3 regions of the Maridesulfovibrio spiralis genome follow, and region 2 is predicted to be linked to each of the others. Evidence: riboswitches for the same ligand, from Rfam matches in the RefSeq annotation. Region 2 holds a riboswitch; each other region holds the start of a gene.
What was found. Region 2 has a riboswitch for cobalamin ahead of ACNI29_RS09265 (ribonucleoside triphosphate reductase). Riboswitches for the same ligand answer to the same signal wherever they lie in the genome.
Positions count from the first base shown of each region.

Region 1 (9,687 bases), 2.1 Mb from region 2:
CAGATGTCCATCCTTTCCGACGGATCGCACCGTATACCTTTTGATGAGGTTGTGGAGGTCATGAAAGAAACCGGACACGATCTACCCAGCCTCTACCGCGAAACATCGGGCGGGGGCTTAGCAAAAGCCTACAATGAACGAGCTAAATAAATTTAAAGCCGGGACCTTGGTCCCGGCTTTTTTTTGAAATTTAATACAAATGGCAGGCGACCTTATGTTCCTCTTCAGTCTCTTTGAGGTCCGGCTTTTTCTTGGAGCATATGTCCATGGATTTGGGGCAGCGGGTATGAAAGGGGCATCCGTTCGGCGGTGAGATTGGACTGGGCATATCGCCTTCAATAATTACATCTTCTCCCTGCATTTCGGGGTCGGGAACCGGGACGGCATCAAGCAGGATCTGGGTGTAAGGGTGCATGGGGTTGCTGTAAAGTTTTTCAGCTGTGGTTATTTCCATGAGCTGGCCTAGATACATGACCGCAACCCTGTCGCTGATGTGGCTGACTACAGAAAGGTCATGGGATATGAATACATAGCTTAAACCGAATTCTTTCTGGATCGACTTAAGCAGGTTGAGGACCTGTGCCTGTACCGATACATCCAGTGCGGAAACAGGTTCATCACAGATAATCAGGTCCGGGTTCATGGCAATGGCCCTTGCTATGGCGATGCGCTGACGCTGGCCGCCCGAAAATTCATGGGGATACCTCTTGCGGTGCTCCGGCCTGAGACCGACCTGCACCAGCAGTTCTTCGACCCGTTTTTGGATTTCATCTTTGCTGCCGGATTTATGGATGCGCATGGATTCGGAAATGATGTTTCCGACACGCTGGCGGGGGTTGAGTGATGAGTACGGGTCCTGAAATACCATCTGGAGCATGGTGCTGCGTTCAGTTGCGGTCCACTTATTAAGCTGGCGGCCTTTGAAATCAATGGAACCGAAATCCGGCTTTTCCAGCCCTGTCAGCAAGCGTGCAAGAGTGGATTTGCCGCAGCCGGACTCGCCTACAAGCCCTAAAGTTTCACCTTTTTTTACTTCTAAACTAATACCGTTAACCGCTTTAAGTGTTGTTTTTGTTAAGGAAAGCAGGCCGCCACTGACCGGGTAGTGGCGTTTCAGGTCTTTTACTACCAGTATATTTTCACTCATTGTTAATCCATTTCTATGTGTGCAGCCAGCAGCGAACCTGTCTGCCGTTTTTATTTAAGATTTGCGGTTCCTGTTCCCGGCAGAGGTCAAAGGCCCGGTTGCAGCGGGGGTGGAAGCGGCAACCCTTGGGTAGGTCAAGGAGAGCCGGGACGTTGCCGGGAATAGGTGTAAGTTCCTCACGGCATCCCAGACGTGGAACCGAGTTCAGCAGTCCCTGCGTGTATGGATGCAGCGGCTCTTTGAAAATATCTGCTATTGAAGCCGATTCCACAACCTGTCCGGCATACATGACCGCAACCCGTGTTGCCACCCGCGCAACTACACCTAGATCATGGGTGATGAGCATGAGTGAGCCGTTCATTTTGTTTTTCAGGTTATCCAGCAGCCGCAGAATCTGGGATTGAATGGTAACATCAAGAGCGGTGGTCGGTTCGTCGGCAATAAGGATTTCCGGTGAGCAGACCAGAGCCATAGCGATCATGACCCGCTGGCGCATACCTCCGCTGAGTTCGTGGGGAAAACTGTTGATCCGTTTGTGGGGGTTGGGGATTCCGACCAATTTCAGGGCATCTACCGCGGCTTCAGCAGCTTCTTTGGCATCCATTCCCCTATGTAACCGCAGGGTTTCACCGATTTGATCTCCGATTTTAAAGACCGGGTTCAGTGAGGTCATTGGCTCCTGAAATACCATTGAAAGCTTGTTGCCGCGAATTTTTTGCATTTCCTGATCCGAGAGCTGCACAAGGTCCTGATCGCGGTAAAGGACTTCGCCTCCTGTGATCCGGCCCGGAGGATCAGGTATCAGACCCATCACCGAAAGGGAGAGAACTGTTTTACCACAGCCGGATTCACCGACAATGGCTAAAGTTTCTCCTTGCCCTAAGTCTAGACTGGCATTATCCACAGCCTTAATGATTCCGCCCGGAGTGGCGAAAGATGTCGTCAGATTCTTGATTTTCAGGATAGGTGAGGTCATAGTTATGGAATCTCATACGCTGAATTTGTTAATTCAGCACAGATTTATATAATGAGAGCTTTAAAACCCTCAGGGATTCCAAAGGGTATTATCCCCTTTGGCCGCCGGAGGCGAAATCTTTTGATAGAAAGCGCGAAGCGCATCAACTAATTCTTAATTGAGAATATCAGAAAATACAATCGACTTTGGAGTACGATAAGTGAATAAAATTGCTGTAATCGGTGGCGGACTGGCCGGGTGTGAATGTGCTATGCAGCTTGCGAAGGCTGAAATTCAGGTAACTCTTTATGAAATGAAGCCAGATAAATATTCCGAGGCCCACCACCTGCCCGGTCTGGCTGAACTGGTCTGTTCCAACTCTCTGCGTTCCGGTGAACTGAACACCGCTATCGGGGTGCTTAAAAAAGAGATGGAAGCCCTCGATTCCGTGCTCATGAGAGCTGCCATGAATGCTCGCGTTCCTGCTGGGTCCGCATTGGCCGTTGACCGTGAGGTCTTTTCCAGACTGGTTACCGAAGAAATTGAACAGAACGAATTTATCTCCGTTGTCCGCAAGGAAATCAGCTCCCTTGATGATCCTGAACTTGCCGACTTCGATAAAGTTGTTGTCTGTGCCGGGCCGCTTGCCTCCGAAGGCTTGACCGAAAGCCTGATCTCCAAAATCGGCGAACAGCGTTTATATTTTTATGATGCCATCGCGCCTATAGTCAGCCGTGACTCCGTGAACATGGACGTGGCATTCTTCGGTTCCCGCTACAAGCCCGAAGATGATGATTACCTGAACTGTCCCATGACCGAAGAACAGTATAATTCTTTCATTAAGGAACTCAAGGAAGGGGAGCGCGTTGTGCCCCGTGAGTTCGAAAAGGAAATTCACTTCGAAGGTTGTCTGCCCATTGAGGAAATGGCCGACCGTGGTGAAAAAACCCTCTCCTTCGGGCCTCTGAAGCCTGTTGGTCTGATTGATCCGCGCACAGAAGAACAGGCCCATGCCGTTGTTCAGTTGCGCGCTGAGAATAAAGATAAGACCGCCTTCAACCTTGTAGGCTTCCAGACAAAACTCAAGTACCCGGAACAGAAACGTATTTTTCGCATGATTCCCGGACTTGAAGATGTGGAATTTCTGCGCATGGGTTCCATTCATCGCAACACCTATGTCAACGCTCCCGAAGTGTTGGACGAGACACTGGCTCTTAAAGCCGATTCCCGTATCCATCTCGCCGGGCAGATTACCGGTGTTGAGGGATATCTTGAATCCGCTGCTTGCGGTCTCTGGGTAGGGCGCATGCTTGCTGAACAGGCCAAAGGTAAGGAACTCCCTGCACCGCCGCCGGAAACTTCCATGGGTGCATTGCTTGGGCATCTGCGTGAAAAGAAAAAGAATTTCCAGCCCTCCAACGTCCAGTTCGGACTAATGCCCGCGCTCAATAAACGCGCACCCAAACGTGTCCGCAAAGAACTCTACGGCAAACGGGCCATGGAGATGTTTGAGGCTTGGTTAGAAAACAATATAGAAAAATAGACCTTTAAGCTTACTACGCGAAGCTTGGTAAAAGGTTTTGGGATTCTTAAACCCTTTTGCAAAAGGGTTTAAGGCTCCCGGCAGGGTCGCCGAAGGCATCTTTTCATGACAAACAAACAACATCCTTTTGAAATAAATCCGAACCGGACATTGCTGACTCTGGCAATTCCGGTTCTTTTTTCCATGGTAGCGGAGCCTCTGACAGGGCTGGTGGACACAGCTTTTGTTGCCAAGCTGGGACCTGAACCGTTGGCATCACTTGGCATCGGGACCATTGTGTTTTCATCCGTGTTCTGGGTTTTCGGATTTTTAGGAATCGGCACACAGACTGAGGTTTCGCACGCACTGGGCAAGGGTGATCTGGAACGGGCTTCTTCCCTTGGCTGGATGGCTGCGGGCATTTCCGCTGTACTGGGTGTAGTTCTGGCCTTACTGGTTTCTCCGTTTCTGGGAAACATCGCGGCTCTTATGGGCGGTGACGGCGCTGTGCGTGATCTGGCTGTTGATTACATGCGCTATCGGTTGCTGGGTGCTCCGGCAGTGCTGGTGGTACTGGCCTGCTTCGGCTCATTGCGCGGTTATCAGGATATGCGTTCCCCACTTTGGATTGCGGTGGGTATGAACGTCATTAACGTTGTGCTCGATTGGTGTCTGGTCTTCGGCAAAGGACCGTTCCCGGTTATGGGCGTGGGCGGGGCAGCTTTGGCTAGTGCAATCAGCCAGTGGATCGGTGCGGTCTGGGCGGTGCTGGTAGTGCGCAAGCATTACGGATTCAATACCGGATTCAGTCTTGCGGATGCACGGCGGTTGTTCGTGATCGGTGGTGATATGTTTGTGCGGACCGGATGTGTATGCCTGTTTTTGCTGCTCTGTACCCGGTTTGCAACCAAGGCCGGGGCGGAATCAGGAGCTGCGCATCAGGCTATCCGCCAGTTTTTTGTTTTTCTGGCCCTTTTTCTGGATGCATTTGCCATCAGCGGACAATCGCTGGTGGGCTACTTTGTGGGCCGTGCTGACAGGAGGACCGCCCGTAAAGTTGCCGCACTTGTCTGTAAGTGGAGCTTTGCAACCGGGGTGTTGCTGACCGTCGGCATGTATCTGGGGCAACAGCCTGTAGCATGGTTGCTGGTCCCGGAAGAGGCGGCAATGGTTTTTGCCCCGGCATGGCTGGCTGTAACTTTTTTGCAGCCCATAAATTCACTTTCCTTTGCCACAGATGGAATCCATTTGGGAACTGGTGACTTCCGCTATTTGCGTAATGCCATGCTCGCGGCGGTGCTGACCAGCTCGGCAGTTCTGTTTGTGGTAGACTGGTTGCATCCGCAGCATATGCTGTTCTGGATCTGGATTGTGGCCGGATTGTGGACTTCTTTGCGAGCTGTATTCGGTATGATCCGTATCTGGCCGGGGATCGGGAACGGCCCGTTGGCTGTGGATCGTGATTGACAATGTATGTGAACAATCATATCAAGCTTTTGCCTGAGGTGCTCTCACGAGCTTAATAGGGAATCCCGTGTAAATCGGGAACGGACCCGCCGCCGTGAGTCCTGTTGATAATTTCATCCCGTGGATCGGATTAATTCCGGTCCGGCACGCCACTGAATCAATATTTGGGAAGGCTGGATGGAATGGGACGAGTCGGAAGACCTGCCCGGGTGCAAATCACGATCATTCTGACGGATAACGGGGCTTTTAACTGTCAGAAATTACTACGCATACCCTTGGTCTGTGTGGTTTTACCATTCCCAAGCCCCCCAAATTTGAGGAGACTGTTATGCAGTGTCGCTTTGGGGACAAATTCAAATTCATCCCCGCATTTCTTCTGGTTTGTTGTCTGCTGATTCCTTCACTTGCCATGGCCGGACACGGTGAAGCAAAAACTGTCAAAAAAGGTATTATGCTGGCTGCTTTCGGTTCCAGCATGCCACAAGCTCAGGCTTCCTTTGATGCCATTGATGCAGCTGTGAAAAAAGCTTTCCCCGGTGTTCCGGTTTACTGGTCCTATTCTTCCGCTATCATCAGAAATGTGTTGGCTAAAGAAGGCCGTAGTGTGGATTCCCCGGCAATGGCTATGACCAAAATGATGGATGCCGGATTCACTCACGTTGCTGTGCAGTCGTTGCACACCATTCCCGGTGAAGAGTATTTCGGAATAGTTGAAACAGTTGAGGCTTTCGAAGGCATGCCCAAAGGCATGAGCAGGGTTACCGTCGGTAAGCCTCTGCTTTACTCCGACAAAGACATGCTGCGCACCGTTGATGCCATTGTTGCCAACATCCCTAAAGACCGTAAGGCTGAGGATGCGGTTGTACTCATGGGTCACGGAACCCACCATGCTGCAAATATTTATTATCCCGCTTCCCAGAACTACTTCTCCAAAGTTGACCCCAAGATCTTCGTTGGTACTGTAGAAGGCGCACCTTCCCTTGATGATGTGAAAGTCCTGCTCAAGAAAAGCAAGGCTGAAAAAGTTTATCTCATGCCTTACATGTCCGTAGCAGGCGACCACGCCCGCAATGATATGGCCGGTGATGAAGATGATTCATGGAAGTCCGAGCTGACTAAGGAAGGCTACAAATGCGTGCCTGTACTCAAGGGTACTGCTGAATTTCCGCAGGTTGTGGATATCTGGGTTGACCATCTCAAGGTTGCTTTCAAGCACCTTGGTGATCATTAATTAAAATCAGGCGGTGATGATGGCATTTATTGGTAATAGAAGGGCGCAGGCTGTTTTGGTTCTGTCTCTGCTCGTGCCTGTTTCCATCTTTGCCGCCTGTCTTTTCGGGGCTTATGGAACTGATCCCGCGCAGGTGCTGGCGGTTTTTAAATCCGTCCTCGGCATCGGGACGCAGAAGGTTGATCAGGCCCTGTCTTTTATCGTTATTGATCTGCGGCTCAGCCGGGTCTGCCTTTCATTTCTGGTAGGCATGTCGCTGGCTGTAGCCGGGACTGTTTATCAGGGCATCCTGCGCAACCCGCTGGCAGATCCGTTTACTTTAGGGGTGAGCAGCGGGGCGGCTTTCGGGGCCAGTCTGGCTATTTTTTCCGGCTCGACCATGCTCGGTGCGGAACTCTGGTCCAGATTCGGGAATCTGTTCCTGCCTCTGGCGGCCCTTGCCGGAGCAATGGCCGCGCTAGGTGCGGTGCTCGTGCTGGGGCGTATCGGCGGCAGACTGCGCCGTGAAACGATGGTCCTTGCCGGGATTGTGGTGGCGACCTTTCTTTCCGCGCTGATTTCCCTGCTCAAATCCCTTGATGAGGAGTCAGTAACGTCAATTGTCTTTTGGATCATGGGTAGTTTTCAAGGACGCGGCTGGTCGCATTTGCAGCTGTTCCTGCCGTATTTTATCGCCGGCTTGATTCCGCTGGTCTATTATTCCCGCGAGTTGGATATCCTTTCGCTGGGTGAGACTCAGGCCCGTCATCTGGGCATGGACGTCTCCCGCGTGCGCATGGCTTTGCTGGTCGGTTCCGGTTTGCTGACCGGGGCGGCGGTGGCGGTTTCCGGGATAATCGGATTTGTGGGGCTAATTGTCCCGCATCTGGTGCGCATGTTTCAGGGAGCGGAGCACAGGCCGCTGCTGATTTCCTCCTCATTGCTGGGAGGTCTGCTGCTGGTCTGGTCCGATGTCATTGCCCGTTCTCTGCTTTCCGGTGGCGAGGAGCTTCCGGTTGGTGTGGTTACGGCCCTGCTCGGCGGTCCGTTCTTCTGCATTGTGCTGCGTTCCGGTTTTAACAGCGGAGGAGGCTCCGCATGATCAGGATCAGGAACTTGAAAGCCGGATACGCCGGACGCGAAGTCCTGCACGGCCTTAATCTGGAGTTTCCGTCAGGCTCCATGACCGCAATCCTCGGGCCGAACGGCAGCGGCAAGACGACCCTTGTTTCATCAATTTCAGGTGTCCTTACCCCTCTTGAAGGTTCAATTGAAATTGAGGGCAGGGCTGTGGATGTTTACCGTCCCCGTGAACTGGCCGGGATAATGGCTGTGCTGCCGCAGCGTGTGGACCCGGCTTTTGGGCTGACCGTTAGATCCATGGTTATGATGGGCCGCTATGCACATGGTTCCGGCTTTTTCGGTTATGATGCAGCGGATGAAGAAATTTGCGCTGAAGCCATTCAACGGGTCGGCATCAGCCATCTTGAGGATCGTTCTGTTGCCGAGCTTTCAGGAGGTGAATTCCAGAGGGTGCTCATGGCCCGGACTGTTGCGCAGCAGGCCCGGATCATGGTGCTGGACGAAGCCTCTTCCGGTGTTGATGTGGCTGGTAAAATTGAGCTTTTCGACCTGCTTAAAAAAATGAACAAAGAGGGAGCAACAATCGTCTGCGTGATTCACGATCTTAATCTGGCGGCTCTTTACTTTGATCGGCTGGTTTTCCTGTCCAAAGGAAATCTGAAGCTGGACGGTTCTCCTGCAGAAGTAATTACAGAGGAAAATATTTCAAATGTTTACCAGACATCTGTTGCGGTTGTTGAGCATCCCCGGCTCCATGTTCCGCAGGTTCTTTTTTCTCCTGCTGATAATTAGTTTAGCAGGTAGCGCGCAGGCCGGGATTTCCATTACCGATGATTTCGGTAACGAAGTTGTGCTGCAGCGTCCGGCAAAGCGCATCGTGGCCTTGTACGGCTCTTTTAATGAGATTTTGTACGCAATGGATCTGGGAGACTGGCTGGTGGCCCGCACTGCTGCGGATCACTACCCGGAGCAGATAACCGCGCTGCCGTCCATCGGAACGCATATGCGGCCCAACCCGGAGCTGATCGTAGCTTTGCAGCCTGATTTAGTCTTGCAGATGGCCGGACGCTCTCAGGCGGCGACATCCCTTGAACCGCTACGTACACGGGGCATCCCTTGCGCCATGTTCAAGGTTGCCTCTTTTGACGAGATGTTTTCCATGATCCGCAGGCTTGGCGTACTTACCGGGGAACCGGGAGCAGCGGATAAATTGATTGCGTCAATGAATGCACGGCTGGATAAAGTGTTGCATAATCGTGCTGTTTCTGATTCCTTGCCGTCAGTTTTTTTTGAGATACGTTATCCCAATTTGTTGGCAGCGGGGCAGGGATCAATTGTGAATGACATTATCCGTCATGCCGGAGGCGTGAATTGCGTGACCAATAACAAGAAGATTGTGCGCATGGGTGAAGAAGAGCTGATGCGGATCAACCCGCAGAACTACGTCTACCAGACTGGACGCATGAATCCTTCTCCGGTCAAACCTGATGAGCGCAGTCATTTTAAGCTCATCGACGCGGTTCGCAGCAAAAGAATTTTGAAAGTGGATGAGTCGGTATTTTCCCGGCCCGGTCCCAGAAATGTGGAAGCCGTGGAGATTCTGGCGGACTTCCTTTTTAATACTAAAGAGAAATAAATGAGTAATTCTGGAAAAATATATGGCATCGGGGTCGGTCCCGGTGATTCCGACCTGCTGACTGTGCGCGCGGTGCGCGTGCTGGAAAAAGTTGATGTGGTCTTTGCCGCTTCTTCAACTAAAAATGAATATTCCCATTCCCTTGAAATTGCTTCAGAATTCGTGCGTGGTGATTGCGAGGTAGTCAAGCTCGGCTATCCCATGACCCGTGATAAAGATGTTCTGACCGCGGCTTGGGAAGAGAATTGCCGTACCGCACTGAAGTATCTTGAGGGCGGCAGGACTGCAGCTTTCCTGACCCTTGGCGATCCGCTGATTTATTCAACCTTCGGCTACATGATGCAGACCATGAAACGGCTCTATCCTGAAGTGGAATTCGATGTTGTGCCCGGGATAACATCCTATCAGGCTGCTGCGGCCAGATCACAGCAGGTGCTTGTGGAATCCGGTCAGAATCTGCTGCTGACCTCCGGTGTGGCTGATACTGCGAAGTTTGCTGAGTCATTGGATTCAGTCGATAACGCAGTAATCCTAAAAGCCTACCGCAATTTTCCTGAGCTGCGTGATACCGTGAATGAAATGGATAAGATGGATGTGAAATTCTACACCCGCCTCGGTCTAGACGGCGAAGCTATCTATCCGGACATCAACGAAGTGCCGGAAAAGA
Region 1 covers NZ_CP182344.1:4,424,964-4,434,650, reverse strand. Annotated here, with positions in the region: gene ACNI29_RS19915 (L-serine ammonia-lyase) at 1-150, shown strand, start outside; gene ACNI29_RS19910 (ABC transporter ATP-binding protein) at 191-1,147, opposite strand; gene ACNI29_RS19905 (ABC transporter ATP-binding protein) at 1,161-2,123, opposite strand; gene trmFO (methylenetetrahydrofolate--tRNA-(uracil(54)-C(5))-methyltransferase (FADH(2)-oxidizing) TrmFO) at 2,323-3,645, shown strand; gene ACNI29_RS19895 (MATE family efflux transporter) at 3,751-5,091, shown strand; cobalamin riboswitch at 5,111-5,314, shown strand; gene ACNI29_RS19890 (sirohydrochlorin cobaltochelatase) at 5,420-6,322, shown strand; gene ACNI29_RS19885 (FecCD family ABC transporter permease) at 6,342-7,403, shown strand; gene ACNI29_RS19880 (ABC transporter ATP-binding protein) at 7,400-8,176, shown strand; gene ACNI29_RS19875 (ABC transporter substrate-binding protein) at 8,094-9,020, shown strand; gene cobI (precorrin-2 C(20)-methyltransferase) at 9,021-9,687, shown strand, end outside.
Region 1: another riboswitch for cobalamin. It lies ahead of ACNI29_RS19890 (sirohydrochlorin cobaltochelatase); the one in region 2 lies ahead of ACNI29_RS09265 (ribonucleoside triphosphate reductase).

Region 2 (9,687 bases):
GGGTATCAGTGCAGAATTCAAAAAGGATTTTACAACATTTACATGGGTTCTGATCGCAGTGGCGATCGTTATTAACATTGCCGTGGGACAGCTTGTGTCCCTACTCAAGCTGCCTATTTTTCTTGATTCCATCGGTACAGTTCTGGTGGCTGTTCTTGCCGGACCATGGGCTGGCGGCCTTGCAGGACTGATCACCAACCTTATCTGGGGCGTTATTTCATCCCCGGTTGCTGCGGCTTTTGCTCCTGTTGCCATGGTTATCGGTATTGCAGCAGGTTACTGCGCAAGAATGGGTCTGTTCAAGAACTGGTGGACCGCAATCCTCGCCGGTCTGATTATTACCGTTTTTAACTCTGTCGTTGCAGTTCCCATCCGTCTTTACATGTTCGGCGGCGTTACCGGTAGTGGCGCTGATTTCGCCATGGCTTACCTGCTGGCGCTGGGCCGTGATCTTTTCGGTTCCGTGGTCGTCACCGTATTTACTTCCAACGTCATTGATAAAGTTGTCACCGCCGTTCTGGTCTGGGGTATTGTTAAAGGCCTTCCCGAAAGGGCTGCAGCCCGTTTCCCCATGCTGGCAAAAGCATAAGGTCCAAGACTTTTGCAGACTGAAAATATATCCCTGTTTTGTGCAGGGAAATCATGTGTTCATTCCGTCCACCCCCTGAGCAAGCTTGTCTTTGTGCTGCTTACGGGGGTGGCGGTTTATTGTGCTCCCGGCGGTATCTGGCCTGATGCAGGATTGTTTATCCTGAATACGGTTCTGGCTGTGCTGGCTGGTGTATCCGGGCGGGTCTGGAAATTCCTCTGGTGCACGCTTCTGCCCATTGCCCTGTTTATGGTTCCTATTCACGGCTTCCTCTATCCCGGCAACCAGACTGTGCTGATTACTTATCACGGGATATCTTTATATATTGAAGGGCTGCAGTTTGCTGGAACCATGCTTTTGCAATTGGCGGCGATTCTGAGTGTGTCACTACTGTTTGTTTTTACAACCGATCCGGCTGATTTGATTACTTCCCTTATTCAGGCGGGACTGCCGTCTTCGCTGGCCTATGTCTGCGGAAGCCCTCTGCTCATGCTCCCGGCCATGCGCGCACGGGTGAAGACTATTCAGGATGCGCAAAGGGCCAGGGGGCTGGATTCCGAAGGTAGATTCATTAACAGGGCCAAATCCATTGGACCGCTTATTTCCCCCCTGATTCTGGGGGCTTTTTCCGAGATTGAGCAACGGGCCATTGCCCTTGAGTTGCGCGGATTTAGTGCCACAGGTCCGCGAACATTCATGCGTGTGGTTGAAGATTCCGCAGGGCAGCGAATTGCAAGGGGTGTGATGCTGTCGGTCTGTCTGCTGCTACTGCTCTACAAAACAATATTGTACCGCTATGTCCCTTATTGAGATTAAAAAATTTTCATACACTTACGCTGCTTCTGCTCTCCCGGCCCTGAGCGGTCTGGATTTGAGAATCGGGGCAGGTGAATTTGTGGCTCTCATCGGAGCCGACAATAGCGGCAGGTCAACCCTTTGCAATGCTCTTTGCGGGGCGGTTCCCCGGCTTTATCATGGGCAGACAGATGGCAGTATCCGTGTTTGCGGAAAGGATACCGCTGAAACTCCGCTGGCAGAGCTGGCGGAATCGGTTTTCCTTGTCATGCAGAATCCGGAGCGGCAGCTTTCAGGCATCCGTTTTACCGTCGCTGAAGAGGTTGGTTTCAGCCTTGAAAACCGGGGCGTTGAACGCTGTGAAATTATAGGCCGGGTGGAAAAGGCGATGGCTCTTACCGGGCTTTCTGATCTGGCGGAGCGTTCCCCCCATCATCTTTCCGGCGGACAGTTGCAGAAAGTCGTCCTTGCTTCTGCTTTGGCCTGTGAAACGCCTTTGCTGGTCCTTGATGAGCCGACAACTTTTCTTGATCCTTTGGCGGCAAAGCAGGTTTTCGAGATTCTGGACGGTTTGCGCAGCAGCGGGACAACCATTGTGCTGGCGGAACAGCGTATGGAGAGCATCGCTTTATATGCCGACCGTGTGCTGGCCCTGCATAAGGGGAAGGTTGTGCTGGACGGTCCGCCTGCTGAAGTTCTTGTTTCGCCGGTGATGAAGGAAATCGGTCTGGATTGGACCCGGTTCAGCAAAGTTGCTGCATTGGCCCGTGAATACGGACGCTGGGCGGAAAACAGGAAGCTGGCCGCAACATTCGGTGAAGTTGTCGAAGGTCTGGATGCAAGCGCAGGAGGCAGGCATGACTATTGAGGTTTCTAATCTATCTTATTGCTATGCGGGCGGCGTGCAGGCTCTTAATAATGTTTCCATTACCCTGAATCAGGGCGAAATTGTCGCGTTGCTTGGGCATAACGGTTCCGGCAAGAGTACTCTGGTCCGCCATTTCAATGGGCTGCTCAAGCCGACAAGTGGAACCGTTGCCGTAGATTCTGTTTCAACTGCCGATGAGAAAATATCGGTGCTGGCAGGAAAGGTAGCCATGCTTTTCCAGAACCCTGACGACCAGATCTGCAAGGCAACTGTGCTGGATGAAATTGCTTTCGGGCCGAAAAATCTGGGCTACGCACCGGAGCGAATAAGCGGGCTTGCCGAGGAACTCCTCTCAGCCTTCGGTCTGCTGGAGCAGAAGGAGCGCAATCCCCATGATCTGGGATTCAGCGAGCGCAAGCGGCTGGTCATGGCTTCGGTGCTGGCTATGGATACCGGGATTGTCGTTTTTGATGAGCCTACAGCCGGGCTTGATCCCCGTGAAATAGCCATGCTTGAGTGCAAAATTTCAAAGCTGAGACAGCAGGGCCGCACTGTGGTGATCATCAGCCACGACATGGATTTTGTGGCTGAGAATTGTTCGCGGGCGATCTGCCTTGAAAAGGGTAGCAAGCAGTTTGACGGCAATATTTCCGAGCTGTTTATTGATAAGGATTTAATGAAGCGGTGCGGATTGCTGGCTCCGCAGGTAGTGCAGCTGGCAGATCATTACGGCTTGGCACTGGATGAAATCACCCCGCAGGGCTTTATAAATAAATTGCCGGCCTAGTGCTCCCTTGCCAACCCTTGGCCCTGTTGTGTAAAAAGCCCCCATGACACCTGCAATTAATATCGCCAAGAAAAAAAAGATCAAGTTCAAGGTCCATGAATACGAGCATGACCCGTCCGCCGAAGCCTACGGCAAAGAAGCCGCTGAAAAGCTGGGCGTAGACCCGGAGCGTGTTTTCAAAACACTTGTTGCCGGAAGCGGGCGTGATCTCTTCGTTGCCGTGGTTCCGGTTATGAAAATGCTGGACCTGAAATCCCTTGCCAAGGCCGTGAAGGTCAAAAAGATCTCCATGGCAGACGTGAAGCTGGTGGAGCGCACCACCGGATACGTGGTCGGCGGGGTCAGTCCGTTGGGCCAGAAGAAGCTTCTGCCCACTGTAATCGACTCATCCGCAGCAAATTTTGCAACCATCTATGTCAGCGGCGGCAAGCGCGGGCTTGATATTGAACTCAGTCCGCAGGATTTAGCCGGGTTGCTGCGCGGGAGTTTTGCGGAGATTGCGCGCTGATTTTGTGATTATGTTTTAATTTGTTGGTCAGTTTTAAGCCCGCCCGATTAATTTCAGGCGGGCTTTTTGATGCCTGTGGAATTTATTTCGCTTCACAAATAGTTTGACATTCAAATTAAGTTTGGAATAGGTGTTTTGAAAACTGTTTAATTTGATTCTCAAACTATATGGAGTTCAAAATGGAATTCGATTCAATCTTCTGGGTTGCCATGCAGTCCAGCCTGTTTCTGGGTTTGATCCATGGAATCAACCCTTGCGGGCATTCATGGTTGGTTCTGGCCCCATTTGTGTATGGGGAGAAAAACGGCAAGCGTGTTTTCTCTTTGACCTCGGCCTTTATTCTGGGAACCACTCTGGCCTGTCTTATTATCGGGCTGACCTTGGGGTCCATTTCCTTGACCATCCCGGATTCGTTGACATACATCGTTGACATCATCACCGTGGTGATTCTGGTGCTTCTGGGGGCAATACTGATTGTCAAACCGGAACTGCTGCACAGCCACGACCACGACCACAGTCATGGACATCATGACCACAGCCATGACCATTCGGGACATGAACATGCCCACGGTTGCGGGTGCTCGTGCAGCCACGGAAAACTTAACCTGCGCAGCGTCACTTTCTGGGGCCTGTTCTCAATCGGATTTGTGAACATGATTGTGCCTTGCCCCACCGTGGCGATAATGTATAAATACGCCCTTGATTCTGGAAGTGTTTTCAAAGGGACTGCGGTGTTTGCAAGCTATGCATTGGGAACAGCCATTGCTCTTGCGGCGGTTATTTATGCCATTTACCGGGCGGCATCCTTTGTGCGTGCTCTTGAACAGGATTGGGTCGAGCCTCTGGTCATGCGTACTGCCGGGATGATGACTATCGGTTTCGCCGTTTACAGTTACATTAAATTATAAAGCGGAGGTCCCTGTGCTGGATAAGCTCAACCATGCGGTAATTGAATTTTATGAGAAGCTTTCTTCCTGGGAGCATGATGTTGTGCGTGAAAAAGGGCTGACCCTGCCCCAGATGCATACTCTGGAGGTGTTGGGCATCCATGAGGCCATGCGCATGAAAGAGCTGGCTCAGCGCATGGGGATTACCACCGGGACTTTGACTGTGCTGGTTGACCGGCTTGAAGATAAGGGGTTTGTCTGCCGCAAACCGCACCAGACCGACCGCCGCTCCATAATTGTCGAACTGACTGAAACCGGGCAGGAGATGTTCGAAGAGCATGACCGTCTGCATCTGAGATTGATTGAAGAGATTACTTCCGAATTTTCCGAAGAGGAGAAGGTTATCCTGCTTGGCTGCGTTGAAAAGATGAACAGGGCGTTTTGATAAAGGTTCTTTTGAACATTTAAAGAACATCTGTGGAAAACTTTTGTGCAAAAAGCACCCTGTATCTATGTAAGGTATGGGGTGCTTTGCCTTTTTATATAAAAATAATTTGAGTATGAGCTTCAACTTGTTCATATTTTGAGTTTAATACCGAAATCAGTTGAAAAGAGTTATCATTTTCATTATTCCCTCTGGAAGTACTTTTCATGAAGTCAATTATAGTTTTCATTTGAAAACGAGAGTCATTTTCATAAATGAAGGAGCGGGGGAATGAAATACACTTTTAAATTATCACATAAAATAGTGGCAGGTATGCTTCTTTTCTTATTGTGTGCTTTGTGTCTGGGCGGAGCTTCAATCATGACCCTTAAAGGGTTGACCGCAAAAATGGAAGTCCGCAACCAGCTTGATGAGATCATCAGCCTTGGAGCGGAAGCACAGGCTTTAGCTATGGACTGGTTGGTTCATCGCGAAGAGCTTTCCATGGATCAGTCAGGTAAAGGCGGAGTAGAGTTACTTAAGGCATATAATGATAAAGTCAGACACATGAATGGGGAGTTGGACACTGCCATGGGTGCAACTGTCGATGAACAGGCCCGCGTGGCTCTTTACGAACTCAAAGAGTCATTTAACTCTTTTGATCGCAGTTTCAACAATTTTCAGGTCCAGTTCAATTCCGGGGTGGGGCAGGTTAAACGGCTGCGTGAAATTTCGGTAGAAATTTTGGGGCAGGCTCTTTCCCTGCAGAAAAGTATCGAGCGTTCAGCGAGAAAGCAGGGCAAGATAAATACAGTCCTGCAAGAAAAAGTATTTTCGTCTTCGGTTGACGATCCGGGTTTGCTTGCACAGAATCTTTCCAAATCCATAGATGATCTGAATGAACTGGCAGCCAAGAGGCATGTTTCAGCAATCATGCTCAACAAGCCTCTTGGATTTCAGGAAATGGCTAAGGATTTTATTCTTTATAAAGATGCAGCCAGCGGTTCCGGTTTGATTGTCGATATTGAAAAGCTGATGGGCATTGATCCGGATTCGAGCATGGGGGCTTCCTATCCACAGTTTGCCCCGCTGTTTTCCAAGGGGCGCGAGGCTAAGCTGTTCAATATAATTGTTGGATTGACCGGTGAATATCTAGATATTTTTAAATCCTACTACAACCTCAGCCTTAAGATGCAGAAATCCATGAAGGACATGGACAATGCCCGCATCGCGCTCATCGAACAGGAGTACACTATTCGCACGGCTCAGGTCGTAAGCTACAATGCTATGCAGGAGCGGGCTGTTTATGTCGTCAGCGGCTTGAGTGGGTTGGCTGCTTTGATCGGCGTGTTGCTCATTCTTGTCAGCCGCAGGATCATCATTAACCCTCTTCGCCGAATTATCGGGGAAATTGCCCGCACCAGCCGTGACATAGGTGCGGGAACTGCTGACCTGTCGTTCAGGGTGCGGCAGGAAGGAAATGGCGAACTGGGGGATCTGGCGGATTCGTTCAACGGGTTAATGCATGTAATTGAGAAGGATCGGGTCAAGGTTGAGCAGGCCACTGAGGCGGCTGAACGTGAAGCTTTGGCTGCCCATGATGCTTTGGAGGGACTGAATGAGGCCCAGAAGGAAGCGGAAAGTGCACGCAGGCAGGGGGTTCTTGATGTTGTGCGCAATCTTGAACAGATTGTCAGCGGGCTATCCGTAGCTTCTGATGAAATCAGCAACCATGTGGCGGATTCCAGCAGAAGGGCAAGGGAGCAGCAATTAAATCTTTCGGAATCAACTTCAGCCCTCGATCAGATGACCTGCTCCATTCAGGATGTTGCCCGTAGTTGCTCTGATGCTGTGGTCGGGGCCGGGGATGCCATGAATACGGCCAACCGCGGGGCTGAAATGACTGGGGAGGCCATTCGGTCTATCTTCAGTGTTAAAGAGCAAAGCGATAAACTTAAAGACAATCTTAATGATATGAATGTCCGGGTCGAGGACATCGGGCGGATCATGTCTGTTGTAAGTGATATTGCGGACCAGACCAACCTGTTGGCACTCAATGCGGCAATTGAGGCGGCCCGTGCCGGGGATGCCGGACGTGGTTTTGCCGTGGTGGCTGATGAAGTGCGCAAACTTGCTGAAAAGACCATGAATGCCACCAAGGATGTCAGCCTTGTGGTTGAGGCAATTCAAGACAGCTCTCATGCGAATGTTCAGAGTATGGAAGAGGCTGCAATGTCTGTACTGGATAGCACCCGCCTTGCTGAGCAGGCCGGGGACGCCCTCGGGGAAATTGTAAACCTCGTTGAAGGGGTTACCGGACAGGTTCAGAATATATCTGCAGCCGCTGAGCAGCAGTCAGTTTCATCGGATCAGATTAACTCCTCATCCCGAAAGATAAATCAGATGGCAGAGCTGACCACAAAATCCATGCAGAAATCAAATGATTCCGCAAAAGATCTATCCATTCTGGCCATGGAATTGCGTACATTGATTGATGGATTGCGCGAAGAGTGCCGCGCTGTTTAAGTCGATAATAAAAATTAAGCTGCTGTTACAGGCCTGCAAAAAAATATTTCAGCCGGGTATTTTTACCCGGCTGATTTTGTGGGAAAATAGCAGAGGATTTTGTTTCTAAATCAGTCTCTTAAGCTCTTTTGAACATCAAAAGAACAACTGTGGAAAACTTGTGTTCCACATGAGTTATGCCATGCGGCTCTAGGGCTGATAGGGTGTTCATTAAGAAATAGTCTAGAGAGTCTTGACCATATTTTTGAGTCTGGTAGACTGCTTTCAGTCGTCAGCACTTCAGGAGTTCGTTTGACGCTTTCTGAGCATTTGAAAACGAACAAGACGGGAACCCGGTTTGAATCCGGGGCGGTCCTGCCGCTGTCAGGGAGGCATTCTGTGCACAACCCCGAGCCAGCACCCCGGCCTGAAGCGTACCTGCCCGATGCCAGTCCTGTTTCATAAATTAAGGATGGCGTGATAGAGAGGCAGGTCAGTTCAATTTACCGGAATCCCTGTTTCTGACTTTTTTCCGGTTTCAAAAGTCCTGCAGGATGTGCCTTCCGGGCCACCTGCTCCAATTGCCACACCACCATAAGACACGGCTTGTCCGTGGGCTTGCAATCTGGGGAGGTTGCATCCTTTTCTGCGTTCTTTTTTTGGCGCGGCGGTGATGTGTGCGGACAAATTTTTAATCAGGTAGTTTAATGCCCAAACAAATTCTTAAGCGTGACGGATGTCTCGAGTCCTGGTCTACTGAGCGTATTTCTGAAGCTATTTTTAAAGCTCTCAAAGCAAGCGGTATCAAAGACCCCCTGCTGAGCAAGCGCCTTGGCCGCAAGGTTGAGCAGAAGCTTGCAGATGTTGATGTACCTGAACAGGAAATGGTTCAGGATATGGTACAGCTGGTACTCATGGAGAACCGTCTCTACTCTGTCGCTGAACGTTACATCATCTACCGCGAAAAGCGCCGCGAACTTCGCCGTCAGGATGAAACATACCTCGACATCGCCGGAACCATCGAAAGCTACCTCGACCGTTCCGACTGGCGGGTAAATGAAAACTCCAACATGGGGCATTCCTTTCAGGGACTGATGCTGCACATGTCCGGAGCTGTTCAAGCCCGTTACTGCCTTGAAAAGTACCCTGAGGAAATCAGGCTTGCCCACGAGCACGGCTATTTCCACATTCACGATCTTTCTTTCGGCCTTGCAGGATATTGCGCCGGCTGGTCCCTGCGTGACCTGCTTCTGGACGGTTTCGGCCTTAAAGGCCGTTGTTCTTCCGGTCCTGCCCGCCATTTTGATTCTATTACCGGGCAGATGGTCAACTTCCTCGGCACTCTGCAGAATGAATGGGCCGGAGCACAGGCTTTCAACAACGTTGATACCTATCTCGCGCCTTTCATCCGTTACGACGGTCTGGATTATGACCGCGTGAAGCAGATCGTGCAAAAGCTGATTTTCAATCTGAATACCACCTCCCGTTGGGGCGGCCAGAGTCCGTTCACCAACTTCACCTTTGATATGGTTCCGCCCAAGCACATCGCTAACGAGCCTGTCATCATCGGCGGTGAATTCCAGGATACCACTTACGGTGAGTATCAAGAAGAAATGGAGATGATCAACCGCGCCTTTGTTGAAGTCATGCTCGAAGGTGACTCCGACGGCCGTATCTTCTCTTTCCCGATTCCCACTTACAACGTTACCCCGGATTTTCCGTGGGAAAGCGAAGTTGGTGAATTGCTCCTGCAGATGACCGCTAAATACGGTGCTCCTTATTTCCAGAACTTCATCAACTCCGACCTCAATCCCGAGGACGTGCGTTCCATGTGCTGCCGTCTGCAGATGGACCTGCGTGAGATCCGCAAGAAAACCGGTGGCCTTTTCGGTGCCGGGGACCTGACCGGTTCCATCGGTGTTGTTACCCTTAACCTGCCCAAGCTGGCATATCTTGCTCAGGGTGAGGAAGATTTTCTCGACCTGATCACCGAGTACGCTACTCAGGCCAAGGATTCTTTGGAATACAAGCGTAAGCTGGTTTCCGCCAACTTTGAGAACGGTATGTTCCCCTTCTCCCAGCGTTACCTGAAGAACGGTTTCAAGGGCCATTTCTCCACCATCGGTCTCATCGGTGGTAATGAAGCCTGCCACAACCTGCTGGGTAAAGGTATTGATACCCCTTCCGGTTCACGCCTCATGCAGCGGGTTCTGCACCATCTGCGTGATCTGACCGTGCAGTTTCAGGAAGAAACCGGAAACCTCTTCAACCTTGAAGCTACTCCGGGTGAAGGAACCTGCTACCGTCTGGCAAAGATCGACAAG
Region 2 covers NZ_CP182344.1:2,059,267-2,068,953, forward strand. Annotated here, with positions in the region: gene ACNI29_RS09225 (ECF transporter S component) at 1-589, shown strand, start outside; gene ACNI29_RS09230 (energy-coupling factor transporter transmembrane component T family protein) at 602-1,399, shown strand; gene ACNI29_RS09235 (energy-coupling factor ABC transporter ATP-binding protein) at 1,386-2,252, shown strand; gene ACNI29_RS09240 (energy-coupling factor ABC transporter ATP-binding protein) at 2,242-3,039, shown strand; gene ybaK (Cys-tRNA(Pro) deacylase) at 3,083-3,547, shown strand; gene ACNI29_RS09250 (sulfite exporter TauE/SafE family protein) at 3,727-4,455, shown strand; gene ACNI29_RS09255 (MarR family winged helix-turn-helix transcriptional regulator) at 4,469-4,879, shown strand; gene ACNI29_RS09260 (methyl-accepting chemotaxis protein) at 5,150-7,384, shown strand; cobalamin riboswitch at 7,649-7,808, shown strand; gene ACNI29_RS09265 (ribonucleoside triphosphate reductase) at 8,071-9,687, shown strand, end outside.

Region 3 (9,687 bases), 1.3 Mb from region 2:
TTCATGAACTTGGGCCAAGTGGATTTGTCCTTGGGAGGAAAAAATTCAAAGGAAAAAAACTGTCCTGTTTCATTGATATTCTGTGCCACCTGCATTTTTAATTCTCCATTTAATATGCTTGCTTCCCGGACCGCAGGCACGGCCTGAGAAGAATTATTAATCACTATCTATTTAATTTTACGGCGTACTTTTTCAGCCGCATTAACCATATTTTCAAGGGCCGGAACAACCTCATCCCACTTACGGGTTTTAAGACCACAATCCGGGTTTACCCAAAGTCGCTGCGCCGGGATAACTTCCAGCGCTTTTTCCAGCAGGCGGACCATATCATCCGCTGCCGGAATTGCCGGACTGTGGATGTCATAAACACCGGGACCGACTTCGTTGGGGTAACTGAACTGCCTGAAACTGCCCAGAAGCTCCATGCGGCTGCGACTGGCTTCAATGCTGATCACGTCAGCATCGAGAGCGGCTATGGAATCCATGATTTCATCGAATTCGCAGTAGCACATATGGGTATGAATCTGGGTGCTGTCCGCAACGCATGAAGCGGAGAGCCGGAAGCACTCGCAGGCCCATTTAAGATACTCGGCCTGTTCGGATTTGCGCAACGGAAGGCCTTCACGCAAAGCGGGTTCATCAATCTGGATAACCCTGACTCCGCTCTGTTCCAGATCAGCAACCTCATCGCGAACTGCCAGTGCTATCTGGCGGCAGGTTTCGCTACGCGGCTGGTCGTCACGCACAAAGCTCCAGCAAAGAATGGTAACCGGACCGGTGAGCATACCTTTGACCTCACGTCCGGAAAGGGACTGTGCGTAATTAATCCAGTCGACGGTAATGGGGCCGGGCCGTGAAACATCACCGAAAATAACCGGAGGCTTTACGCAACGGGAGCCATAGCTCTGCACCCAGCCATTGGAAGTAAAGCAATACCCGTCAAAGTTCTCGCCGAAGTACTCAACCATGTCGTTACGTTCCGGCTCACCGTGAACCAGAACATCAAGGCCGATTTCTTCCTGTCTGCGAATACAATCTTCAATGTAGCCGCGCATAAAGTTTTCATAATCCGCCTTTTGGATACGTCCATTTTTGAAACCGCTTCTGGTGGAACGAACTTCAGGGGTCTGAGGGAAAGATCCGATTGTAGTCGTGGGCAACAGAGGAAAGCCAAGTTCACGCTGTGCTTCAACACGCTGGGGATACAGAGAATCACGCTTGTAATCTTCATCCTTAAGGGCAGCCAGTCTGGCTGAGACCTGCGCATTATTAACTCGGATGCTGTTCTTGCGAGATTTGAGAATGCTACGGTTTCGGGTCAGCTTTTCTTGCACGCAACGGCCTGAAGCTGCGTCAGCGACCAGCCTGATTTCCGCGCATTTCTGGCGGGCAAAAGCCATCCATGATTTGATTTCACTATCCAGCTTAGTTTCAAGCTCCAGATCGAAAGGCACGTGCAGAAGTGAGCAGGAAGGGGCAACCAGCACCCGCTCGTCGCCGAGCACGGTTACCGCTGTTTTCACGCTGGCAACAGCACTATCAAGATCAGCGCGCCAAATATTACGGCCATCAACTACGCCGAGGGAAAGCATCAACCTGCTGTCCAATTTTGTAAGCAGCTGCTCAAGGTCCGTACCGCCGCGCACAAGATCAACGTGCAGAGCATCGACAGGAAGATAGGCTGCGGCTTCAAGATTCTCGCCCAAGCCGCCGAAATAGGAGGCAACCATAACCTTGGTATCGGCAGCTGCTTCCTTGAGTGTCCGGTACACAGGAGCAAAAAGTCTGCGCACTTTATCATCTAGATCAAGAGCCAGCACAGGTTCATCAAACTGAATCCATGTGCATTTGCCGGAAAGCTTTTCAATCAGCTCCACATAAACAGGCAGCAGTCTTTCCAGCAGGTCCAGACGGTCGAACTCCTCATTCGCGCATTTACCAAGCAGCAGAAAAGTGAGCGGACCGGGAAGTACAGCCTTAGCCCTATGGCCAAGTTCGACAGCCTCACCCAGCTGCTGCAGCAGGGATTCATCAGCGAGAATAAATTCCTGATCCTTGCTGAATTCAGGAACAAGATAGTGGTAGTTTGTGTCAAACCACTTGGTCATTTCCATGGCAGCGACACCGTTCTCCCCCGCCTCACCACGTGCCATACGGAAGTAGTCATCAAGTACGGCACTTCTTCCGGCAATATTATATCTTTCCGGAATAACGCCGAAACGAAAGGAATTATCCAGCATATGATCGTAGTATGAAAAATCCCCTACCGGGAGAATATCCACTCCGGCCTGTTTCTGGTCTTCCCAGTGCTGTGCGCGAAGTTTCTTGGCGGTAAGGGCCAGATCATCAGCTCCGGCCTCGCCTCTCCAATAGGATTCAAGTTTCTTCTTCAGTTCACGGTTACTACCTATTCTGGGGTAGCCCAAGGTGTGCGTCAGCATTTACAATCTCCATGTTTACAGTGTCCGCATAGTACGGCGGGATTATCTCCCTGTTTCCCGGACCTGTTCGCGCGGTCCGCCACTTAATCCTGCAGGACGTCTTCTGGCTTCCGGTTCTTTTTGACGCACAGCTCATGACCTTCCCGTTTTACACAGTGACCAAGAGCCATTCACTTTAATTTATCCGGTTACAGCAGCGCGCCTGCGACGGACTTTCACCGCCTTCCGTTTCCTGCAGGCCTTACAACTCAAATTCAATATATAAAAATATTGTTATATAGAGATGCACAAATGACACTATTAGACCCTCAAGTCAAGAGCTATTGAAATTTTCATTAGCCTTGAAAGGAATCTTCCCTATAAACAAAGGTCCCAAAACAAGAAAAAGGCTGCGGGAAACCCCACAGCCTTTTGAATATACATACCGCCACTTAAGGCGATCATTTTTTTTAAAATCTATTCACAATCTCTGACACTCAGCTTTTCACGAAACTTTCCTTCACCGACAGGAAATTTCATCAAAGCACCTTTAACCAGACAACGTCCTACAACTTCAAGCCCTTCCTGATCATCACTTGCAGCCTTTCCACGCCACAGATAGGTCTTTAAGCCATCATTCTCAGGGGTCATCAGATAAATCCGCACGGTATTATTCACCCGTGAGGCATCAGCAGTCTTAACCACACCTATGTCAGAATAAGTTTTGCTGATGTAATCATATTCATAGGCTTCCCGTTTATATGTGCTGCCTCTTTCCAGAAATGCCTTGGAGCCGAAATTTACCACAACAAGAAAATCCGGGGCTGCGGGATCATAACGGAAACCTTTGGCTTCAAGCTCAAGCTTTGCAGAATTAAGCAGAATAGCTTCAAGATCTTGTTTGGACTCACTTTTATGTTTAAATGAGAAAGTCTTCAGCTTGCTGAAATCTGTACCTTGCACAGGTTTGTTCTCGACATCCATGTTCACGTACACACAACCGGGAAGCAACATTCCCAGCAAAGCAAAAACAATTAATAACTTCCTCACCGCAAACTCCTGACTTTATTTGTCACGGACACCTAAGTAGGCTGCCGCGTTAAATTCCATATTACAATTCCCTACAGCTAACTACTTAACTTTTTTAACGCCTTTAGCCAAGACTAAAAACGTTTTCAATCAATCATAAAATCATCTCCGAATCTCCCGGAAGACTTTGCACTATACCGAACCGGACCAGCCATGCACAATACTGACACAAAACAAAGAGGCCTCACTCAACTACGTATTTATACGCCATTTCCGTTTCCATAACTTTTTTACACAAAAAGAAATCAGACCAACGGTACGAGCATACTAATAAATAATATATTACGTCGAGACCACTGCAGATTGCATAAATCCAGCCAGACAATATCAACAAATACAAACGTTAAGAACATTACCAAGATATTTAAACAATGAAATCTGCGCCAAAACTTGACCTTATCAGTAGGAAACAACGCCTCAATATTGAAAAATACACAAAAAAATAATTCACTTGTATTTTTTGCAATCATATTGTTCCCTCTCTCCGGGGAGGAAAGAAATGAACAGATTTGACGATCGCCGAAAAAACATACGAATTGACCTTGGTTCCATAAACGGGTTCTTCCGGCAATGTGATATTGCCGCCTCAGCATCCGAAAAAGATCTGGATATTACCATACTGAACATATCCCCTGACGGGATGAAATTCAGGATCAACTCCGGCAACGACTTAAAACGGCTCAGGCTGGATGATGAAATTTTTATTCGCGGCTGCATTTTTAATGACAATATCGGATTCCTGAGCAGCCAGAAAGCTGTCACAGTCTGGCAGGAAAACACTCTTTTCGGGGCAAAATTCACCCCGGCCCTTGAGCTGGAGGCAGCTGACCTATCAGAAATGATCCGCTGATACTTATAATTCAAAAAAACTCTACCCCTTCCAAAGCGGCCTGTTAATTGATATCTTTTTTTTGTGAATACGCAAAAAGATAAAACAATCGCATGGGTCGGTAATATATTCTTCCGTAAAGGTATGGATAGACTTGGCTACAAAACAGTCCACATTCCCCTTGAAGGTCAACAGGTCTTAACCTGGCAGGATATTGTAGACAAAACCGGGACTGAACCGTTCGCAGTCATCTATGCAGACAAATCCATAGCCCCGCCCATAGCCGGGGTGGAGAATTTCCCCTGCCTGACTATTTTCCACTGTATCGACACTCACATCCACAGCTGGTACCCCCTCTACGCCCAAGGATTCGACATCTGCCTTGTCAGCCTGAAAGACCACCTTGAACGCTTCTCGCCACGCTTGAAAGAATCACGTATACTCTGGTTTCCCCCCATCGCAATGGATCATGACCAGCCCGCTGACATGGAAAAGGAATGGGATCTACTTTTCGTCGGCACTGTAGATGCCGAACTGACCCCCGAAAGAAAAATATTTCTTGATAAAGTTGCCGAAAAAATTCCGGGGCTCCACGTCACCAAGGGGCGCTTCAGGGAGCTTTTCCCAAGAGCAAAAGTAGTGCTCAACATCGCTGAACGAGGAGACCTTAATTTCAGGGTTTTCGAAGCTCTAGCCTGCGGTTCATGCCTACTGACTCCCAAAATAGACAACGGACTTTTTGATCTCTTTGAAGATGAGGTTCATCTGGTTACTTACGAACCGAACAATGCCGCTGATCTGATAGAAAAGTTCAACATGCTGCTGGATGACGACGAACTAAGGGAACGAATCGCCCGGCAGGGAAATGAATTAATCGAACGCGAACACCGCATCATCAACCGGGCAGAGACCATGCACAATGTCATTAATGAAATGAATGTCGAGGCGGCCATAAAAAACCGTATTGAAGCCGCCCCGCAACTGCGCCGCAATTTCCTGAAATCACTCTATCTGCACTGGGCCGAAGAGGTTGGCGTCCCCGAATTACAGATGGTTTATTTGCAGGCTGCTAAAAATTAAAATGCTCCGCTGCTATTTGCAAAAGATGCCTCCTGCAGCCCCACAGAGAGTCCCTTCAGGTGTCAGATAAACTTTTAATAAGGGACCGAAATTTTCAGAACATATACACACAAAGCCCTTAATATCATTAAGATATTAAGGACTTTTGCAAATTGAAATAAAGATTAGGACGCAGCGCGATCAGCTATGCTTTCAGCCTATTCAGTCCCTGAGCCAGATCTGCCTTCAGGTCTTCCACATCTTCCAGACCTATATTCAGCCTGAAAATGGTCTTGCCTTCGTAGCCGAAATGGTTGGTTCGTTCGAATTTACCACCGGTAATCAGGCTCTTGAATCCGCCCCAGCTGTAACCGATACTGAAGAGTTCAAGACCATCCACAAAGGGAGCATGGTCAATGTCCTCGTATTCTTCCTTCAGGGTAAAAGAAAACAGGCCGCTGGAACCTGTGAAATCCCTTTTCCAAAGACTGTGCTGGGGATGGCTTTCAAGTGCCGGATGGATAACCGCCTCGACCATTTCGTGCCCTTCCAGCCATTTGGCAATTTCAAGTGCGGATTCCCCGTGATGTTTCAGCCGGACCGGCAGGGAACGCAATCCGCGCAGGGCCTGATAACAATCCTCCTGCGGTGCGTATGATTCAAAAACATTGTAGCAGCTTTCGAAAATTTCCCAATGCTGCTCATTAGTTGAAACAGTGCCCAGAAGAATATCAGAATGCCCGGTAATGTACTTGGTCACCGAGTGGATGGAGACATCAACCCCAAGTTCAAAGGGGTTAAGATAAAGAGGAGTAGCCCATGTGTTATCGATTACGGTTACGATGCCCTTCTCCCGGCAGACCTTGGTGATTGCCGGGATATCCTGAATCTCAAGAGTATTTGATCCGGGGGATTCCATAAACAGCAGGACTGTGTTTTCCCGAATGTAATCAGCTACCCCGGCTCCGGTGTCAGAGGGCAGGTATTCAGCTTCCACACCGTACTTGGAAAGAAATTTATCACTGAAATGGCGGGTCGGACCATAAACATTATCACAAAGCAGAATATGGTCCCCCTGCTTGGTGTAGGCCATGAGCACCATGGCAATAGCGGCGATTCCGGACTGGAGGGCCTTGCAACCATGAGCACCTTCAAGCTCAACCATAGCCGCCTCAAAAGCATTCTGGGCTGCCATACCGCAAAGACCGTAAGGGATTCCCTCATACTCTCCGGCATTGCATTTCTGGAGGTCGGCGTAAGAATCGAAAAGTACCGTGGACGCGCGGTGCAGTGGAGGATTAATTGTATCTATGAATTCTCGGGCTTCGGCCTTGCCCGCATTAACCAGTTTGGTGGAAATATTCTTCATGGGAACTCCTTGTTGTTTCTGGACCAAAATATAAAGCGGGAAACTGGAAAAACAACCAGCTCCCCGCATTAATTTTATTTTTTAATATCCTCAGCAGTTCGGAACAGAAACAGCCAAGCCGCCAAGTGATGTTTCCCTATATTTGGAATTCATATCCTTTCCGGTTTCAGCCATGGCCCGCACAACTTCATCAAAGCTGACTTTATGGAATTTTTCATTCTCAACCGAAGTTATGAGGTAGGCATTGTAGGCCCTGACAACTCCCATCGCATTGCGCTCAATACACGGAATCTGCACATACCCGCCCACAGGATCACAAGTCATGCCGAGATGATGCTCAAGGGCCGATTCTGCGGCATTCTCAGTACGCCAGAAGCGGTGTCCGTTAGCATAAGCAATCAGCCCGGCAGCCATGGCCGAAGCCACCCCGACTTCCCCCTGACACCCGACTTCCGCTCCGGCAATGCTGGCATTATGCTTGGCGATGAATCCCAGAGCAGCAGCCACAAGCATTCCCTCACGCACTTTTTCGCGGCTGACACCCAGATCTTCTTCAAGAGCATAGATCGCCGCAGGAATAACCCCGGCTGAACCGGAAGTGGGTGCGGTGACTACAATACGTCCGGCAGCATTTTCCTCGGAAGCCGCAAAACCGTATGCATTGAGGCGGAGCAGAAATTTATCTGCTGCATTTGGCTGACCGCTGTTTTCAAAAAGACGTTTGGCCTTACGATGTAAACCGATGGGACCGGGCAAAGTTCCTTCCGCATTGAGACCGTTCACAACTGCCTGCTTCATGGCATCAAGAATCGCATCAAGCTTTTCATATACTTCCTCTTCTGAAACCCCGGTTATTGCGGTTTCATTGACCAGCACAGCCTGATGCATGCGCAATCCTTCTTCAGTAAGGATCGCTTTAAGTTCATCCATGTTGGAATATTGATAAGGTGGCACACGGGGGATTTCTTCCTGCTGCCCCTTCCATTTAATAAAACCGCCACCGATAGAATAGTATTCCTGCTCAAAGAGGACTTGCGTACCTTTCCTGAGTCTGATCAAAAGCGTATTTGCGTAAGGGAAATCATTTTCCACCTCGGCAAAGACAACATCTTTCACGCTCAATTGAACTGATATCCCGCCACTTTCAAACTGGTGGCCTGTGCCGTCAGCAAGGGAATCCAGAAATTCACATTCAACATTATCGGGCCTGAAACCGAGCAGTCCGGCTACAACGGCGCGGTCAGTTCCATGCCCTTCCCCGGTGGCACTTAAGCTGCCGTACAACCTGATTTCAATATTATCCGGTACAGCATCAAGAGAGAGTTCGCCCACAGCATTATGAAAATTATACCCGGCTTTCATAGGACCGATAGTGTGAGAACTTGAAGGACCGGGGCCAATCTTGAATAATTCGAAAACAGAAGTGGTGATGGCGGTCATAACTCCTCCTTGACCGTGAAAATTGTTTATGAAATCTATCACTAGCACAATGAATAGATCCTAACAACGCACACTGTCACTGCGGAGGTTACAAGTATGTATATTGTAAGTGGATGCCTTGCCGGACTTTGCTGCCGTTACGACGGCGGTGACAACGCGGATGAAAGAGTTATGCAACTGGTAGCAGAAGGTAAAGCAATACCGGTCTGCCCTGAGCAGCTGGGAGGATTGACCACCCCGCGTCCCCCTTGCGAAATTACCGACGGCAAAGTCATGAGCAACGAAGGAGCGGATGTCACTGAAAGTTTCATACGCGGAGCGGAAGAAGCACTCAAGCTTGCCAAGCTCGCAGGCAGCAATAAAGCTATCCTCAAAGCCCGCTCCCCATCCTGCGGTATCGGCAAAATTTACGATGGAACATTCAACGGAAATTTAATTGACGGCGACGGACTTTTCGCCGCCATGCTGCGCAAAGAAGGCTTTAAGCTGGAAACAGAATAAAAATATCCCGGAAATCAAACAAGATTTCCGGGATATTTTTTCACGTATGATCAGCCAGGCAAAATGCTCAGCAAAAAATTAATGCGTAATTTTGTCTTCTTTGATCAGCTGCTGGGCTACGCTGAGATCGTAGAGGGACAGCGGATTGCGCTCCGAACCACGCTTTTTGTATTCTTCAGCGGCTTCCATGATCACGTCATAGGGCAGCCATTCGTGCTTATCCCAGATAACGGGGTTATCGTTGGACCAGAGTCTGAATTCAACGGACCCCTGATTTTCACGCACATACATTTTTGTATCGCGGGTCTGCAGGGAAGGGTAATAATAAAGTCCACGTTCGTCTTTCATTATAATATCCTTAAAGTTTACGCAGTGAGAAAGATTTACCATTGGGGGTCGCGATAATACCGTAACCTTTAATGAGCGTGCTCATAGGACGTCCAAAGAAAAAATCCATGGATTCTTCGGGCAGTCCGGCTTTTTCCATGACCAGCTCACGGATGGAAGCATCAAAGATGAGCATTTCACGCAGGTCGGCCTTGAGACTTTCACTCTCATCCCAGTTTTCAATGGCGGAAGCTGCAAGCTCGGCCATCTTAACGGGATCACACTTCTGATCGTGATCTATGATGAGTTCAAGCACAGGGTGGCCCTCAGGCAGAATGTCTTTTCTGGACAATCGATCCTTGTTGTAGACTTCCATCAAAGGGTCAGGATCACCGCAGAAAAGTTTTTGGCATTCAAGCGGGCGGTTTTTATAAATGCGGCAGACATTTGAGGACTGAGCCAGGAATGAACAGATCCATTCTCCGCCGGTTCCTTTGATTTTGAGAATTTCCTCATCAAGAGGAAGTACCGCCCCCTGTGGCTGGTCGTAAGCGAGTTCGCCTTTGCGCAGGGTTACAATGTCGGTAAGGTCAATGCCGTCGCTCTCTTTGAGCAGGGGAAGGTCCTGAGTGTGCAGCGCAGGGCCGCCTTTT
Region 3 covers NZ_CP182344.1:709,402-719,088, forward strand. Annotated here, with positions in the region: gene ACNI29_RS03295 (methylenetetrahydrofolate reductase) at 1-95, opposite strand, end outside; gene metE (5-methyltetrahydropteroyltriglutamate--homocysteine S-methyltransferase) at 168-2,441, opposite strand; cobalamin riboswitch at 2,518-2,701, opposite strand; gene ACNI29_RS03305 (DUF4136 domain-containing protein) at 2,898-3,470, opposite strand; gene ACNI29_RS03310 (pilus assembly protein PilZ) at 4,009-4,359, shown strand; gene ACNI29_RS03315 (glycosyltransferase family protein) at 4,423-5,418, shown strand; gene metC (cystathionine beta-lyase) at 5,603-6,766, opposite strand; gene ACNI29_RS03325 (L-serine ammonia-lyase) at 6,857-8,206, opposite strand; gene ACNI29_RS03330 (2-thiouracil desulfurase family protein) at 8,303-8,707, shown strand; gene ACNI29_RS03335 (hypothetical protein) at 8,786-9,055, opposite strand; gene ACNI29_RS03340 (YkgJ family cysteine cluster protein) at 9,066-9,687, opposite strand, start outside.
Region 3: another riboswitch for cobalamin. It lies ahead of metE (5-methyltetrahydropteroyltriglutamate--homocysteine S-methyltransferase); the one in region 2 lies ahead of ACNI29_RS09265 (ribonucleoside triphosphate reductase).